Regions from separate parts of the Pseudomonas sp. UTLPPB19802 genome, predicted to be linked through region 1. Evidence: predicted binding sites of a transcription regulator. Region 1 holds the regulator's gene; each other region holds the start of a gene.
What was found. Region 1 encodes FliA, which starts transcription of late flagellar genes. Its sites were predicted from a motif close to CTAAAGTTTNNNNNNNNNNNGCCGNTAA; they were not measured.
Positions count from the first base shown of each region.

Region 1 (4,028 bases):
GGCTGCGCTCGACTACAAGCTCTCGGCCCTGGCTCCACGGGTTCCGAACATGGAGCTCGAGGACGAGCTGCGCAAGACCCAGTCGCGGATCGTCACTGCCCAGGCCGAACTGAGCCTGCGCAATGAGGGTGAAAACGATGGATCGACCAATCGCCAATTGTTCGCCGGACTGCCGCTGACCGCTGCGGAGCCGTTGATCGAACCGACCTTCAGCGAGCCACGGCGTCCTGCCCCGGCGCCGGCTGCGGCCGCCCCGGCAGTCGACCAGCGGGTCTTCGACTCGATGCGCTCGGAACTCAATGGCCTGCGCGAGTTGCTGGAAGTGCAACTGGGCTCGCTGGCCTGGAACCAGTTGCAGGGTCGTCAACCGGAGCAGGCCAACCTGTGGCGGCGCTTGCAGCGTATCGGCCTGTCCGGTCCGCTGTCGCGCGACCTGCTGGCGCTGACCACCGAGATCCAGGAGCCGCGCCAGGCCTGGCGCATGCTGCTGGCGCACCTGGCGCGGATGATCGTCACGCCGGAGATCGAACCGCTCGAAGAGGGGGGCGTGATCGCCATGGTCGGCCCCGCCGGCATGGGCAAGACCACCACGCTGGCCAAGCTGGCGGCGCGCTACGTACTCAAGTACGGCGCACAGAACATTGCGCTGGTCAGCATGGACAGCTTCCGTATCGGCGCCCAGGAGCAACTCAAGACCCTGGGGCGGATTCTCAACGTGTCGGTGACCCACGTCGACCCTGGCCAGTCCCTGGCCCAGGCGCTCGATCCGCTGCTGCGCAAGCGCGTGGTGCTGATTGATACCGCCGGCCTGCAAGCCAGCGACCCGGCCTTGCGCATGCAGTTGGAAAGCCTGGCCGGTCGCGGGATCAAGGCGAAGAATTATCTGGTCCTGGCCACGACCAGCCAGAAGCAGGTGCTCACCGCCGCCTATCACAGCTACAAGCGCTGTGGCCTGGCCGGTTGCATCCTGACCAAGTTGGATGAGACGGCGAGCCTCGGCGAGGTGCTGAGCCTGGCCATCAGCCATGAACTGCCGGTGGCCTATCTGACCGATGGCCCGAGGATTCCGGACGATCTGCATTTGCCGCGTCGCCACCAGCTGGTGAGCCGCGCGGTCAGCGTGCAAATGCAGGAAGAACCCAGCGAAGAGGCCATGGCCGATATGTTCGCTGACATCTACCACAGCCCCTCCAAGCGAGTGGGGTGAGGTAACCATGAAGACGTTGCAACGCATCTACATCGATGGTCTGCCAGGCATCAGTTTCCTTCGGGAAAGCGCAGCCAGTTATGTGGCCTTCCGTCTAAGCAAGACAAGGTAAGAAGAGAACATGGGCAGCATGCATCCCGTACAGGTGATTGCGGTGACCGGCGGCAAGGGTGGCGTCGGAAAGACTAACGTGTCGGTGAACTTGTCCCTGGCACTGGCTGAGCTTGGCCGGCGTGTCATGCTGCTGGATGCCGATCTGGGGCTGGCGAACGTCGACGTCCTGCTGGGGCTGACCCCGAAAAGGACCCTGGCCGATGTGGTCGAGGGCCGCTGCGAGTTGCGTGACGTGATGCTGCAAGGGCCTGGCGGGATTCGCATCGTGCCGGCGGCCTCCGGGACCCAGAGCATGGTCAATCTCAATCCGGCGCAGCACGCCGGCCTGATCCAGGCGTTCAGTGATATCGGCGACAATCTCGACGTGCTGGTGATCGACACCGCTGCGGGTATTGGTGACTCGGTAGTCAGTTTTGTCCGCGCGGCCCAGGAAGTGTTGCTGGTGGTCTGCGATGAGCCGACCTCGATCACCGACGCCTATGCGCTGATCAAGTTGCTCAATCGCGATTACGGCATGAGTCGTTTCCGGGTGCTGGCCAACATGGCCCAGAGCCCGCAGGAAGGTCGCAATCTGTTCGCCAAGTTGACCAAGGTCACGGATCGCTTCCTGGACGTCGCCCTACAATACGTGGGCGCCGTTCCCTATGACGAATGCGTTCGCAAGGCCGTGCAAAAGCAGCGTGCGGTCTACGAGGCTTTCCCACGTTCGAAATGCGCCCTGGCGTTCAAGGCTATCGCGCAGAAGGTCGATACCTGGCCGTTGCCCGCGAACCCTCGTGGGCATCTGGAATTCTTCGTCGAACGTCTGGTACTTCAAACGAGTGCGGGACCGGTGCTATGACTGCAAGTGGCTATCGCATGTATTCCAAATCCTCGCGTGACAGCCAGTATGAATTGATCGAGCGTTACGCGCCCCTGGTCAAGCGGATCGCTTATCACCTGCTGGCGCGGCTGCCGGCCAGTGTTCAGGTCGAAGACCTGATCCAGGCCGGCATGATCGGTTTGCTCGAAGTCTCGACCAAATATGATTCGGGCAAGGGTGCGAGTTTCGAGACCTATGCCGGTATCCGCATCCGTGGCGCGATGCTCGACGAGGTGCGCAAGGGGGACTGGGCGCCGCGCTCGGTGCACCGCAATACCCGCATGGTCAGCGACGCAATTCGCTCAATTGAAGCGAAAACCGGTCGCGACGCTAAAGATCATGAGGTTGCAGCCGAACTCCAATTGAGTCTCGATGATTATTACGGGATTTTGAACGATACCTTGGGCAGCCGACTGTTCAGTTTCGACGACCTGTTGCAGGACGGCGAGCATGAAGGGTTGCATGAGGATGGCGCGAGCGCTCATCTCGAACCGTCGCGCGACCTGGAGGATGAACGCTTCCAGGCCGCACTGGCGGACGCGATTGCCAATTTGCCGGAGCGTGAGCGGCTGGTCTTGTCGCTGTACTATGACGAGGAACTGAACCTCAAGGAAATCGGTGAGGTGCTGGGGGTCAGCGAGTCGCGAGTCAGCCAGTTGCATAGCCAGTGCGCAGCCCGTTTGCGGGGGCGTTTGGGAGAGTGGCGAGCGCGTTGACGGGGCAGTGTGTGGGGACACTGCGAACGAGACCGATGCGGCGTGTGACGGTGCATCGGTGGCTCGGCCGGTTGTGGTTTCCATGCAGTAGGGTACAAAGCCTTGTCGAGTGTTGTGCCGAATTGATTTAACAGCGCGTCCAGGTGCTGAAACGCGTTTAAGACTGCTTGGAGGTCGAATTGAACAAGAACATGAAAATCCTCATTGTTGATGACTTTTCAACGATGCGGCGGATCATCAAAAACCTGTTGCGTGACCTCGGGTTCACCAACACTGTCGAGGCCGATGACGGTACCACCGCCATTCCGGTGCTCAATAGTGGCAGCATCGACTTTCTGGTCACCGACTGGAACATGCCCGGCATGACCGGCATCGATCTGCTGCGCCACGTACGTGCCGACGAGAAGCTCAAGCATCTGCCGGTCCTCATGGTCACGGCCGAAGCCAAGCGCGAGCAGATCATCGAGGCTGCCCAGGCGGGTGTGAACGGTTATGTGGTCAAACCATTCACGGCCCAGGCGTTGAAAGAGAAGATCGAGAAGATCTTCGAACGCATCGGTTGATGAAGTCCGCCACGGGGGCGCTATGGAGCACAACGAATCTTCTCTGGGCGATTTTGAATCGACCCTGAAAAAACATGCCCGCGAACTGGTCGAAAGCCTTGAAAAAGGCCGCTTCGGCGACGCGGTGCAAATGATCCATGAGCTGAACCAGACCCGTGACCGCGGCCTGTATCTGGAAGTCGGCAAGCTGACCCGCGAGCTGCACAGTGCGATCGTCAATTTCCAGATCGATCCCACCATGCCGCAAGCCGAGGAAGTCTCGCAGATCACCGACGCCACCGAGCGCCTGTCCTATGTGGTCAGGCTGACCGAGGCGGCGGCCAATCGCACCATGGACCTGGTGGAGAGCGCGACGCCGCGGGTCAATGGCCTGAATGACGAAGCCAAGGCGCTGAGCGCCGACTGGGGGCGCTTCATGCGCCGCGAGGTCGGTGCCGAGGAATTTCGCGCATTGGCCCGGCGAGTCGACAGTTTCCTGACGCGCAGCGAGCAGGAGACCCAGGCCGTCTCGAGCGATCTCAACGACATCCTGCTGGCCCAGGACTATCAGGATCTGACCGGCCAGG
Region 1 is NZ_AP048545.1:6,363,875-6,367,902, reverse strand. Features, by position in the region: gene flhF (flagellar biosynthesis GTPase FlhF) at 1-1,207, shown strand, start outside; gene fleN (flagellar synthesis regulator FleN) at 1,329-2,162, shown strand; gene fliA (RNA polymerase sigma factor FliA) at 2,159-2,899, shown strand; gene AC6I6U_RS27820 (chemotaxis response regulator CheY) at 3,091-3,462, shown strand; gene AC6I6U_RS27815 (protein phosphatase CheZ) at 3,485-4,028, shown strand, end outside.

Region 2 (4,028 bases), 3.1 Mb from region 1:
GATGGGGACCCTGTAAATGGCTAATGCACACCATTCCAGTGATGCCAACCATGGCAGCGTGAAGTCCTACATGATCGGCTTCATTCTGTCGATCATCCTGACTGCCATCCCGTTCGGCCTGGTGATGTACCCGTCGCTGCCCAAGGCCGCGACCCTGTGGATCGTGCTGATCTTCGCAGTGATCCAGGTGCTGGTGCACCTGGTGTACTTCCTGCACCTGGATCGTTCCGCCGCGCAACGTAACAACGTGATCGCGTTCATTTTCGCGGCGCTGGTGATCGTCCTGCTGGTAGGCCTGTCGCTGTGGATCATGTTCACCATCCACGCCGTCATGATGGCGAAGTGAGGTAAACCCGATGTCGCTCAAGCACTTTATCCAAATCACCAAACCGGGGATCATTTTCGGTAACGTGCTTTCTGTGGCGGGTGGTTTCTTCCTGGCCTCCAAGGGGCATGTCGATCTGGCCATCTTCCTGGCGGCCATGATCGGCACTTCGCTGGTGGTAGCGTCCGGTTGCGTGTTCAACAACTGCATCGACCGTGACATCGACCTGAAGATGGAGCGCACCAAGAACCGCGTGCTGGTCCAGGGGCTCATCTCCCTGAAACTGGCCCTGGTCTATGCGACCGCGCTCGGCGTTGCCGGCGTGGCCTTGCTGTACCGCGTCGCCAACCCGTTGGCGGCGCTGTTCGCGGTGATCGGTTTCATCATCTACGTCGGTCTCTACAGCCTGTACTTCAAGCGCAAGTCGGTTCACGGCACGCTGATCGGCAGTCTGTCGGGGGCGATGCCACCGGTGATCGGTTACGTTGCGGTCAGCAACAGCTTCGACATGGCGGCATTGACGCTGCTGGTGATGTTCAGCCTGTGGCAGATGCCGCATTCCTACGCCATCGCGATCTTCCGCTTCAACGACTACCTGGCCGCATCGATTCCGGTGTTGCCCGTGAAGCGCGGTATCGTGGTCGCCAAGAAGCACATCCTGCTCTACATCCTGGCTTTCGTCGCTGCGACGTTGATGCTGACCTTCAGCGGCTATGCCGGCATGAGCTACCTCGCCGTGGCCGCGGCCATGGGCATGTACTGGTTGTACATGGCCTGGACCGGCTACAAGGCTGTGGATGATACGGTCTGGGCACGCAAGCTGTTCGTGTTCTCGATCTTCACCATTACCGCCCTGAGCGTGATGATGTCCCTGGATTTCAAAGTGCCGACCGAGTTGTTGCTGACTTATGCGCACTGAGTGACCCGCATGACGGAAAAGCCCCGCCTTCGCATGAAGTGCGGGGCTTTTTTTTGGATTTACGGATAGCGAAAGGCTTACAAGCCCTGACAGTGATCTCCTCTGTTGGCCAATTCGCGGTGCCCTTAATCTACACCCACTGCTGCTGCGCAAGGATGTGTACAGCGTCAGGGACGATAGACCCAGGCCAGGACGGTCGACGACAGGAGTCGTGATGGGCAACAAAGAACCCGCTTCGGCGGGTTTTTTGTTGCCTGTGGAAAAGTGATGCCTCGCTTGGTCTGCTCTCTCCATTCTCGACCTCGATCGTCCCCCTGCCGGGAAAACCGCGGTCTAGAGCGGGCGGGATTTCAGAGTCGCAGTTCTGGCATTCCATGGCGGTTTTTCGGGCTGTCTGGCAGTGATCGGCATCGGGTTTTATTTTGCGAAGGCCACTTCAAGTTGTCATATAACTTGCCGATAGCATGCCAACCGTCGGCACCCCTGCCCACGCTATTTCACTTCGGATCATTCCAGGAAAAAGGCCGCCGTCATGCTACTTCGCCAAATGAATATCGCGCCTCGCGCAGCGCTCGGGTTTGCCCTGATTGCGGTCCTCGTGGCCTTCCTCGGGCTGTTTGCCCTGGAGAAGATGTCGAGTATCCGAGACAGTGAAGTGGCGGTGGAAACCCAGTGGCTGCCGAGTATTCGCGGCGGTGACGAGATTCGCGAGATCATGCTGCGTATCCGTACGATCTCCCTGCGCATGGCCCTGGACCCGGACCCGAAGAACGTTGCCACGTACCGCTCCCAGATGGACACCCGCGACAAGGAACTGAGCGAGAAGATCGTCGCCTACGACAAGCTGGTCACCACGCCGGAGGCCCGGGTGTTATACGACCAGTTCAAGTCGACCTTCGCCGTCTACCGTTCCGGGATCGCCCAGTCCTTCACCCTGGCCGAGCAGGGACGACGTGACGAGTTGATCAAGTTGCTGCTGGTGGACATGAAGACCGTGGTCGATGGTTCCGGCAAGCAACTCAATGACCTGGCCGACCTGTTCAGCAAGCGGGTCGAGGCCGAAAGCGTGAAGTCCGAGGCGCACTACAGCAACTCGCGCACGATCGTCATCCTGTTCATCGTGCTGGCGGCGCTGGCTACCGTGGCGTTGGCCATGCTGCTCACCCGCAGTATCGTCAAGCCGCTGGGCGAGGCCCTGGACGCTGCGCAGAACGTTGCCCGTGGCGACCTGACCCGGGATATCGAGGCCCGTGGCAATGACGAGGTGACACATCTGCTCGAAGCGCTGGCGACCATGCAGCAGACCTTGCGCAACACCTTGCAGGGCATCACCGGTTCGTCGGTGCAACTGGCGACCGCCGCAGATGAGCTGAATGCGGTGACCCTCAACAGCACCCGGGACCTGCAGCAGCAGAACAACGAAATCGAGCAGGCGGCCACTGCGGTCAACGAGATGACTGCTGCGGTGGAAGAGGTGGCACGCAATGCGGTGTCCACGTCGGAGGCCACTCGCGAGTCCAGCGAATCGGCCCAGTTGGGTCAGGAGCGTGTCAGCGAAACGGCCGAGGCGATCAATGCCCTGGCTGGCGAGGTTGAGCAGACCGGCGAGCTGGTGCAGTCACTGGCGGCGCAGTCCCAGGACATCGGCAAGGTGCTCGATGTGATCCGGGCGATTGCCGAGCAGACCAACCTGCTGGCCCTCAACGCCGCCATCGAGGCCGCGCGGGCTGGCGAGAGCGGGCGTGGCTTCGCGGTGGTGGCGGATGAGGTCCGTGCGCTGGCCCACCGCACGCAACAATCGACCCAGGAAATCGAACAGATGGTGCAGGGCATGCGCAGCAGCTCGACCCAGGCGCTGGACTCGATGCAGGCCAGTTCCCGGCGTGCCGCCAGTACCCTGGTTCTTGCCGAGCGTGCGGGCGATGCGCTGAAAACCATCACGGCCTCGGTGAGCCAGATCCATGAACGCAACCTGGTGATCGCCAGCGCCGCCGAGGAGCAGGCCCAGGTCGCCCGCGAGGTCGATCGCAACCTGGTGAACATCCGTGACCTGTCGCTGCGTTCGGCGGCCGGTGCCGACCAGACCAGCGCCTCCAGCCACGAGCTGGCGCAGTTGGCCAACTCACTGCGCGGGATGGTCGGGCAGTTCCGCGTCTGACCGGCGCGCCTTGCGCCGGGCCCGCTGATGTCTGATCAGGGCGACAGCGGCCATCAACAGCACCACGCCGATCGCAATGGGTAGGCGGTAAGGCTTGAGGTTGCCGAACATCTGTTCGAGAAACTCGCCGGCCCAGTAGCCGCCAGAAGCGAACAGGGTCGCCCAGACCACCGCCCCGAACAGGTTGATGAGACTGAAGCGCAGCGGCGACAGGCCGCTGGCGCCGATCACCAGCGGGCCGATCAGGCGCATGCCATAGAGAAAGCGCACGGAAAACACTGATACCAGTGGGTAGCGCACGATCAGTCCGGTCACGCGGTCGACTGTCGCCTGCTGGCGGTGCAGGCGCGGCAGCAGGCGGGCACCGAAGAAGCGGCCGGCCCAGAACAGCAGTTGGTCGCCGAGCATTCCTCCCAGGCTGGCCCAGAAAATCACCGGCCACAGCTGCAGCACTTGCTGATGCGCCGCCACCCCGCCGAGAATCAGGATGGTTTCGCCTTCCAGCAAGCAGCCGATGAAGATGGCCCAATAACCGTATGTGGCAAGCAGGTAGGTGAAGTCGATGTGTTCGAACATGGGCGATGGTCGATCCGTGTCGCAGTCCAGGGGAGGCCCTGCCTGTGTGG
Region 2 is NZ_AP048545.1:2,105,945-2,109,972, forward strand. Features, by position in the region: gene AC6I6U_RS09560 (cytochrome o ubiquinol oxidase subunit III) at 1-16, shown strand, start outside; gene cyoD (cytochrome o ubiquinol oxidase subunit IV) at 17-346, shown strand; gene cyoE (heme o synthase) at 357-1,244, shown strand; gene AC6I6U_RS09575 (methyl-accepting chemotaxis protein) at 1,777-3,402, shown strand; gene AC6I6U_RS09580 (DedA family protein) at 3,367-3,978, opposite strand.
Region 2: a site for FliA is predicted at 1,680-1,707, ahead of AC6I6U_RS09575 (methyl-accepting chemotaxis protein). Genes of this name have one in related genera too.

Region 3 (4,028 bases), 2.0 Mb from region 1:
TGGCCGATCCGCAGGGTGATGGCGTAGGAGATCCCCGCCGGAATCATGAACGCCACCGAAACGATCTGCAGGGCGATCTGGTGTGCCGCCAATTGCGTGCTGCCCATGGTGCCCATGCACAAGGCGGCGAAGGCGAACAGCCCGACTTCCACCGCATAGGTGCCACCAATCGGCAGGCCCAGCCGCCACAGTTCGCGCAGGTACTGCCAGTTCGGCCGCGACAGCCCCCGCAGCAGCGGATAGCCGCGATACGCTACATGCCGACGGATATGCCAGGCCAGGGCCAGCGCCATGCAGTTGGCGACGATGGCCGTGACCAGGCCGATCCCCGTCAGGCCCAGGTGCGGCAGGCCGAACATGCCGGTGATCAGTGCATAGTTGAGCAGGAAGTTGGCCACGGTCCCGCACAGGCTGATCACCATTACCGGCGTGGCCCGCCCCAGCGCACTGGTGAAACCGCGCAGGGCCATGAAGCTCAGGTAGCCGGGCAGGGCGAACGGCAGCAGCAGCAGGAACTGGCCGGCGGCCTGCACGTTATTGGGTGTCTGGCCGAACAGCAGCAGGAGTGGCTTGAGGTTCCACAACAGCAGCCCGGCAACCAGCGCCATGGCCCAGGCCAGCCACAGCCCGGCCTGGGCCAGGCGAGCAACGCCCTCGACATCGCCGGCACCGTGACGAATCGCCACCAGGGTACCGACCGCAGCGATCACCCCGAGGCAGAAGATCGACACGAACGAATAGCTCGCCGCGCCCAGGCCACCGCCGGCCAAGGCCTCGGGGCTGAGCCGGGCCATCATCAGGGTGTCGGTCAGCACCATGAGCATGTGTGCCAACTGCGAGGCAATCAACGGCCCTGACAGCCGCAGGATGGCCCACAGTTCGGTACGTGCTGGATGCTGCATGATCATCGGACTCACAGAGTGACAGGAGGGTTGAAGGATTGATTCTCGGCGCTTGCAAGGGTTTGCACAAAGGGATAAAAACGATTGCTCGCATGATAAATACTCATGCATGGCAGTTCTGCCAGCTGGCTGCTCCCTCCCGCCCTCGATAGGTCATGAATGTCTCGTCGCCTGCCCCCACTCTATGCCTTGCGCGCTTTCGAAGCGGCGGCGCGCTACAGCTCGTTTACCCGGGCGGCGCAAGAGCTGTCGATCACCCAGAGCGCGGTCAGCCGGCACATCCGCACCCTGGAGGAGCACTTTGCCTGCCGGTTGTTCCAGCGCAACGGCCGCAACCTGCAACTGACGGAAGCCGCGCGGCTGCTGTTGCCGGGCATCCGTGAAGGCTTCGGTGCGCTGGAGCGGGCCTGCGACACCCTGCGTGGCGAAGATGACATCCTGCGCATGAAGGCGCCGTCGACCCTGACCATGCGCTGGCTGCTGGCCCGTATCAGCCGCTTCCGGCACCTGCAGAAGGGCAACGAGGTGCAACTGACCAGCGCCTGGATGGATGTCGATAATGTCGACTTCAACCAGGAACCGTTCGACTGCGCGGTGCTGCTCGGCAACGGCCATTTCCCGCCGGATTGGGAGTCCAGCTACCTGTTCTCCGAATGGCTGATTCCGGTCGGGGCGCCGACCCTGCTCAACGACCAGCCCTGGGATATCGAGCGACTGGCCGCCACCGAGTTGCTGCACCCGACACCGGACCGCCGCGACTGGCGCAACTGGCTGGAACGCATGGGCCTGTCCGAGCGCATCTCACTGAAGGGCGGTCAGGTGTTCGACACCCTCGAACTGGGGATGATTGCCGCGGCCCGCGGTTATGGCGTGTCCATGGGGGATCTCTTGATGGTCGCCGAAGACGTCGCCCAGGGACGCCTGAGCCTACCCTGGCCAACCGCCGTGGCCAGTGGCGAAAACTATTACATGGTGTGGCCGAAAACCCGCCCCGGCGGCGAGCGCCTGCGCCGCCTGAGCGACTTTCTGCAAGGCGAAGTCGCGGCCATGGAACTGCCCCAGGTCGAACGCCTGGGCTGAGCGCACAACCCTCCGGTCAGATTTCTGGCAAATATCCCTCCGATTTGCTCAAGTATCTGTAGGAGCAGCCGACTGTAGCGACATGGAACCTTCGTTCAGAAAGGCCTCTCACGACTCAATTCAAAAAAGAACCGGGTAGCGCCATGGGATAGGGATGATCCGGCTGCTTGGTCAGGAGCATTTCATGCCTCAATCCCGTGCCCGAATCGCCACGCAACTCGGCCTCGCGCTCTCCGTCATCCTCGCGGTGGTCATCAGTGGCAGTACCGTATTCGCCCTGCGCTCACTGGATTCGGCCAACCTCGATACCCGTGAAGAACACCTGGCCAGTGAGGCGCGACTGCTGGCCGACCAGTTGAATACCTTCCACAGCACCCTGCGCGAGAGTACCCAGCGCCTCAGCGGGCTGTTCGAGAAGCGCTTCAGCAACGGCCTGAGCGTGCGTGCGGATGCACCGGTCAGCGTGGCCGGGACCCAGGCGCCGGGACTGTATCTGCGCGACAACCTGCTCAACAACGACTTCAGTGAAGTCGACGAATTCAAGCAGATGACCGCCGGTGTCGCGACACTGTTCGTGCGTAGCGGCGACGATTTCATCCGCGTCAGCACCTCCCTGACCAAGCAGGACGGCAGCCGTGCCATCGGCACCCTGCTCGACCACCAGCATCCGGCCTACGCCAAGCTGATGGCGGGCCAGAGCTATGTCGGCCGCGCCTTGCTCTTCGACCGCTACTACATGACCCAGTACACCCCGGTGCGTGACAGCAGCGGCAAGGTGTTCGCGGTGCTGTTCGTCGGTTTCGACTACACCGACGCGCAGAAGGCGCAGTTCGACAACCTCAAGCGCTTCCGCATCGGCACCACCGGTTCGCTGGCGCTGCTCGACGAACAGAAACGCTGGCTGGTGCCGCCGGCTGGCGTGAAGGATGTCGAGCAGGCGATCCCGACCATTGTCGACCTGGCCAAGCAGCCAGGGCAGGGTCGTTTCTGGAGCGACAAGAGCGACGAGATCTACAGCGTCGCGGTGCCTTTCGCGGATGGCCCGTGGTCGGTGGTGGCGAGCATGCCCAAGGCCGAGATCAGCGAAGTGACCTGGAGCGTCGGCATTCGCCTGGTGCTGGGCAGTTTGCTGGCGATGCTGCTGGCGGTGGGTGCGGCGGTCTGGCTGTTGCGCAGCAAGCTGCGTCCTCTGGGTGACCTGGTGCGTCAGGCCCAGGCCCTTGGGGCGGGCGATCTGAGCGTACGCCTCAACGTGTCGAGCCACGACGAGATCGGCCAACTGGCCAGCAGCTTCAACCAGATGGGCCAGGCGCTGTCGACCATGGTCGAGCACATCCGCAAGGCGGCCCAGGAGGTCAACGGTCGTGCCCAGGCCCTGTCCGGCCTGTCGAGCGGGGCCTACGAGGGTATGGAACAGCAGTCCGGTGAAATCACCAGCATGGCCGGTGCGGTCGAGGAATTCAGCGCGACCTCGCTGAACATTGCCGACAACATGGGCAACACCGAGCGCCTGGCCCAGGAAAATGCCCAGCAGACCCGTATTGGCCGGACATCCATGGACGAAGCCTCATCCTCCCTGGAACAGATCGCCGCGGCGTTGAACAGCACGGCCACGGTCATCAACACCCTGGGTCAACGTTCCCAGGAGATTGGCGGCATCGTCGGCGTGATCACCTCGATTGCCGAACAGACCAACCTGCTGGCGCTCAACGCGGCCATCGAGGCGGCCCGTGCTGGCGAACAGGGCCGTGGTTTTGCCGTGGTCGCCGATGAAGTGCGTAGCCTGGCGGGCCGTACCCGCGAGGCGACGGACGAGATCTCCAGCATGATCCACAGTATCCAGCAGGAAACCGGCCATGCCATCCAGACCATGGAGCAGGGCAACGCGTTGATGCAGGAAGGCCTGTCGCGCAACGCCAACGTCGCCTCGGCATTGCAGCGCATCGATGAACAGAGCCGCTCGGCCGGCCAGCAATTCGCCGCCATCACCACCGCCACCCAGGAGCAGAGCAGCACCGCCACGCTGCTCAGCAGCAACCTGCAAAG
Region 3 is NZ_AP048545.1:1,011,124-1,015,151, forward strand. Features, by position in the region: gene AC6I6U_RS04515 (NorM family multidrug efflux MATE transporter) at 1-902, opposite strand, end outside; gene AC6I6U_RS04520 (LysR substrate-binding domain-containing protein) at 1,062-1,982, shown strand; gene AC6I6U_RS04525 (methyl-accepting chemotaxis protein) at 2,167-4,028, shown strand, end outside.
Region 3: a site for FliA is predicted at 2,030-2,057, ahead of AC6I6U_RS04525 (methyl-accepting chemotaxis protein). Genes of this name have one in related genera too.

Region 4 (4,028 bases), 2.3 Mb from region 1:
AAGAACGTGCCAGTGCTCGGTGCCCTGGAAGCGGATCGCCTGGTACACCTGGGTCTGCTGGATGAACACGGGCAAAAACGCGAGCTGGCCCTGGAGGCACGGTTGGGCGTCGATGACTTCGTCGTCCGCAAGGCCTGCGCCCTCGCCGGACTGGGCTTCACCGTGCTGCCCATGCTGTACTGTGAGGAAGAACTGGCCAACGGCACGTTCGTGCGCATCCTGCCCGAATGGTCACTCCCGAGTGGCTGGCTGCAGGCGGTCTATCCCCATCGACGCGGGGTGCTACCGGCCCTGCGGGCCTGGATCGATCATCTGGCCGAAGCATTCAAAGGTTGTGGAGACAGGGCGCTATGAAGGTATCCACCATGGACTCAGAAGCAGTGGCACGCTTTTGCCTCGATCTTCCCGGTGCCCGGGAGGACTACAAATGGGGCGGTGTCCGGGTGTTTTCGGTCGCCGGGACCAAGATGTTCGCGCTGCTCAACCTGAGTGGCGACACCTTGTCATTCAAGGTCGACAAGGAGCTATTCCTCGGCCACATCGATCGCCCTGGAATCCGCCCCGCGCCTTATCTGGCCCGGGCGTTCTGGATCACCATGACGGCGCCCTACCCGCTGGGCGCCGAGGAATTGCAGGACCTGTTGCGTCGCTCCCACCAACTGGTGGTGGCCAAGCTGCCCAAGCGCAGCCAGGTCGGCCTGCTGCTATAGCGTTGCCCTATAAAAAGGACAGGTGCGCCAGGGTGGCGTCGAGGAACAACCGGTCGATCCAGAAAACCTGGTGCAGCAGCACAATCAGCCAGAACACCAGCTGGAACGACAGCTTGCGGGTCTTGTGCCGGAACGCCTGCTGGGCCAGCAACGCGCCTGGCCAGCCGCCCAGCAGTTCGACACCATGCAGGACCTTTTCCGGGATGCGCCAGGCGTCATTACGCGCCTTGCGCTTGTCGCTCCAGTAGAGAAAGAACGCCAGCAGGCTGGCGATGCCATAGCTCCACAGCGGCCAGCCGATTCCCGTGCCCAGCCACAGGCGCAACGCGCCGAAGCCAGGCAAGGCACACAGCAGCACCCACAGCACGATCTTGAGCTTGAGCTGCCGGACTCGACCGGTTGGCACCGGCCGGCCACTCTCGGCCGCGTTCGGCTTCTTCATCCCTTGGTCGACCAGTCGACCCAACCGAACTGCCAGGTAGCCAGGATCACCAGGCCGAAGACGATCCGGTACCAGGCGAACGCCGCATAGCTATGGCTGGCGATGAATTTCAGCAGGCCGCGCACGGCGATCATCGCGAACACGAAGGACGTCACGAAACCGACGGCGAACACCGGCAAGTCCGCCATCTGGAACTGATGACGGAAACCGTAGCCGGAGTACACGGCGGCGGCGACCATGGTTGGCATGGCCAGGAAGAACGAGAACTCGGTAGCGGTCTTGCGTGAAAGGCCGAACAGCAGGCCGCCGATAATGGTCGCGCCGGAACGGGAGGTGCCGGGAATCATCGCCAGGCACTGGGCGAAGCCGACCTTCAGAGCGTCCTGCCAGCGGATGTCATCCACGGTTTCGGCATGCACCGTGTGTTCACGACGCTCGGCCCAAAGGATAACCACCCCACCCACCACCAACGCCGACGCGACGGTGATCGGATTGAACAGGTAGGTGGCGATCACCTCCTTGAACAGCACCCCGAGAATCACCGCCGGCATGAAGGCCACCAGCAGGTTGACGGTGAAACGCTGGGCACTGCGCTGCTTGGGCAGGTCCCGGACGACGGTGAAGATTTTCTCGCGAAACTCCCAGACCACCGCAAGGATCGCGGCCAACTGGATGATGATGTTGAAGGCGATTGCCCGTTCACCGCCAAAACCGAGCAGATCGGCGACGATGATCTGGTGCCCGGTGCTGGAAATAGGCAGGAACTCCGTCAGGCCCTCGACAATACCCAGTATCAACGCCTGTGCGGCGGTCCAAAGATCCATCACTCCCCCTCAAGGCCCGCTCCCGCAGGTCCCTACAAAATCGAAAACCATGACTCGCCGCCTGGGCGTCCACGGGCAAGCCTGTTGCCCAGTCCGTCGGAAAACCGTGAAAAATGCCTGAAAAATCAAACATCAACTCAGGTTTACCGGGATTGGGCCGAAATCCTATCAGACATGCCTGTTTATCGCTGCCTCGATAGTAGCCATAAGGAGGCTGTGCAGCGCAGGCAAAACCTGCTGCTATAGAGTCCAAAGCGAGACAACAACAAGAAAAAAGGAACGGTGGTCTTATGAAAAGCTTGCGCAGTGTGTCGATCAGTCGGCGCTTGTGGCTCATCCTGGTCCTGGCGGTGGCGATGCTGCTGACCCAGGGATTGCTGATGCTCAAGCAGACCCATGAAAACCTCTACCAGGCCAAGGCGCTGAAGACCCGGCACGTGGTCCAGACCGCCAGCGGTATCCTCGACTACTACCATGGCCTAGAGACTGCCGGCACCCTCAGCCGCGAGGCGGCACAGAAACAGGCCCTGAGCGCGATACGCGGGTTGCGTTATGACCAGAATGACTACTTCTGGATCAACGACCTGCGCCCGTTCATGGTCATGCACCCGACCAACCCCAAGCTTGAAGGCCAGGACCTGTCCGGTATCAAGGACCCCGACGGCTACGCGCTGTTCAACGAAATGGTGGTTTTGGCCAAGGCCAAGGGCCGCGGCATGATCGACTACCGCTGGCCGAAACCGGGCGCCAGCGCCCCGGTGCAGAAGACCTCCTACGTACAGTTGTTCGAGCCATGGGGCTGGATCATCGGCTCGGGCGTCTATGTCGATGATGTACAGGCCGAGTTCTACACACAGGTGCGCAACGCCTCGCTGGTCGGCCTGGCGATTGCCGTACTGTTGAGCGTGCTGGTACTGCTGATCAGCCGCAGCATCATCAGCCCGTTGCAGGAGGCCGTGCAGGCCATGGCCAATATCGCCAGTGGCGAAAGCGATCTGACCCGTACGCTCGACACCCACGGCCAGGACGAAGTGACCCAACTGGCCCGCCACTTCAACGCCTTCAGCAACAAGTTGCGCGGCGTGGTCAGCCAACTGCAGGCGTCGGCCAGCGAACTTGGCCAGTCCTCCAGCACCCTGGGTAGCAACGCCATCGAGGCCCAGGCACGCAGCCAGCAGCAATCGCAGCAGATGGAAATGGTCGCGACGGCGATCAACCAGGTCACCTACGGCGTGCAGGATGTCGCCAAGAACGCCGAGCAGGCCGCCAGCGAAGTACGCGATGCCGAAGGCCAGGCCCGCCAGGGCCAGTTGAACATCGACAACAGCCTGCAGCAGATCGACCAGTTGTCCGGCACCATTGCCGAGGCGGTGGAAGTGATCCGTACCCTGGCGGCGGAAAGTACGCAGATCGGCAGCGTCCTCGAAGTGATCCGGGCCATCGCCGAGCAGACCAACCTGCTCGCCCTGAACGCTGCCATCGAGGCCGCGCGCGCCGGGGAGCAGGGCCGCGGCTTCGCGGTGGTGGCCGATGAGGTTCGCCTGCTGGCACAACGCACGCAGAAGTCCACGGCGGAGATCCAGGCGATGATCGAACGCCTGCAGAACCACTCGGAGGCTGCGGTGAAGGTCATCAGCGACAGCAGTCGCGCCTCGCAACTGACCATCGAGCAGGCCGGGCTGGCCGGCGAAAGCCTGACGGCCATTGGCCAGGCCCTGCGCAACCTGAATGGCCTGAATGCCTCGATCGCCAGCGCCACCCTGCAACAGGCCCATGTGGTCGAGGACATCAACCAGAACGTCACCGAGGCGGCCGGCCTGTCCCACAACACCGCCCTGGCAGCCGAGCAGTCGAGCGCCGACAGTGACCGGCTCAAGGTCCTCAGCGAGCAGCTCAGCGGCTTGCTGCGCCAGTTTCGGATCTGATCAGGACCTGTTGGAGCTGGCTCGCCAGCGAACCGCCGGAGGCGGCCACTCACTGCAATCGGCGGTACCTGCTGAATCGCTAGCGCCAGCTCCCACAAGGGAGCTGGCGTCAGCAACGAGTTCCTGC
Region 4 is NZ_AP048545.1:4,109,468-4,113,495, reverse strand. Features, by position in the region: gene AC6I6U_RS18230 (LysR substrate-binding domain-containing protein) at 1-354, shown strand, start outside; gene AC6I6U_RS18225 (MmcQ/YjbR family DNA-binding protein) at 366-710, shown strand; gene AC6I6U_RS18220 (DUF1294 domain-containing protein) at 718-1,152, opposite strand; gene AC6I6U_RS18215 (undecaprenyl-diphosphate phosphatase) at 1,149-1,976, opposite strand; gene AC6I6U_RS18210 (methyl-accepting chemotaxis protein) at 2,267-3,901, shown strand.
Region 4: a site for FliA is predicted at 2,113-2,140, ahead of AC6I6U_RS18210 (methyl-accepting chemotaxis protein). Genes of this name have one in related genera too.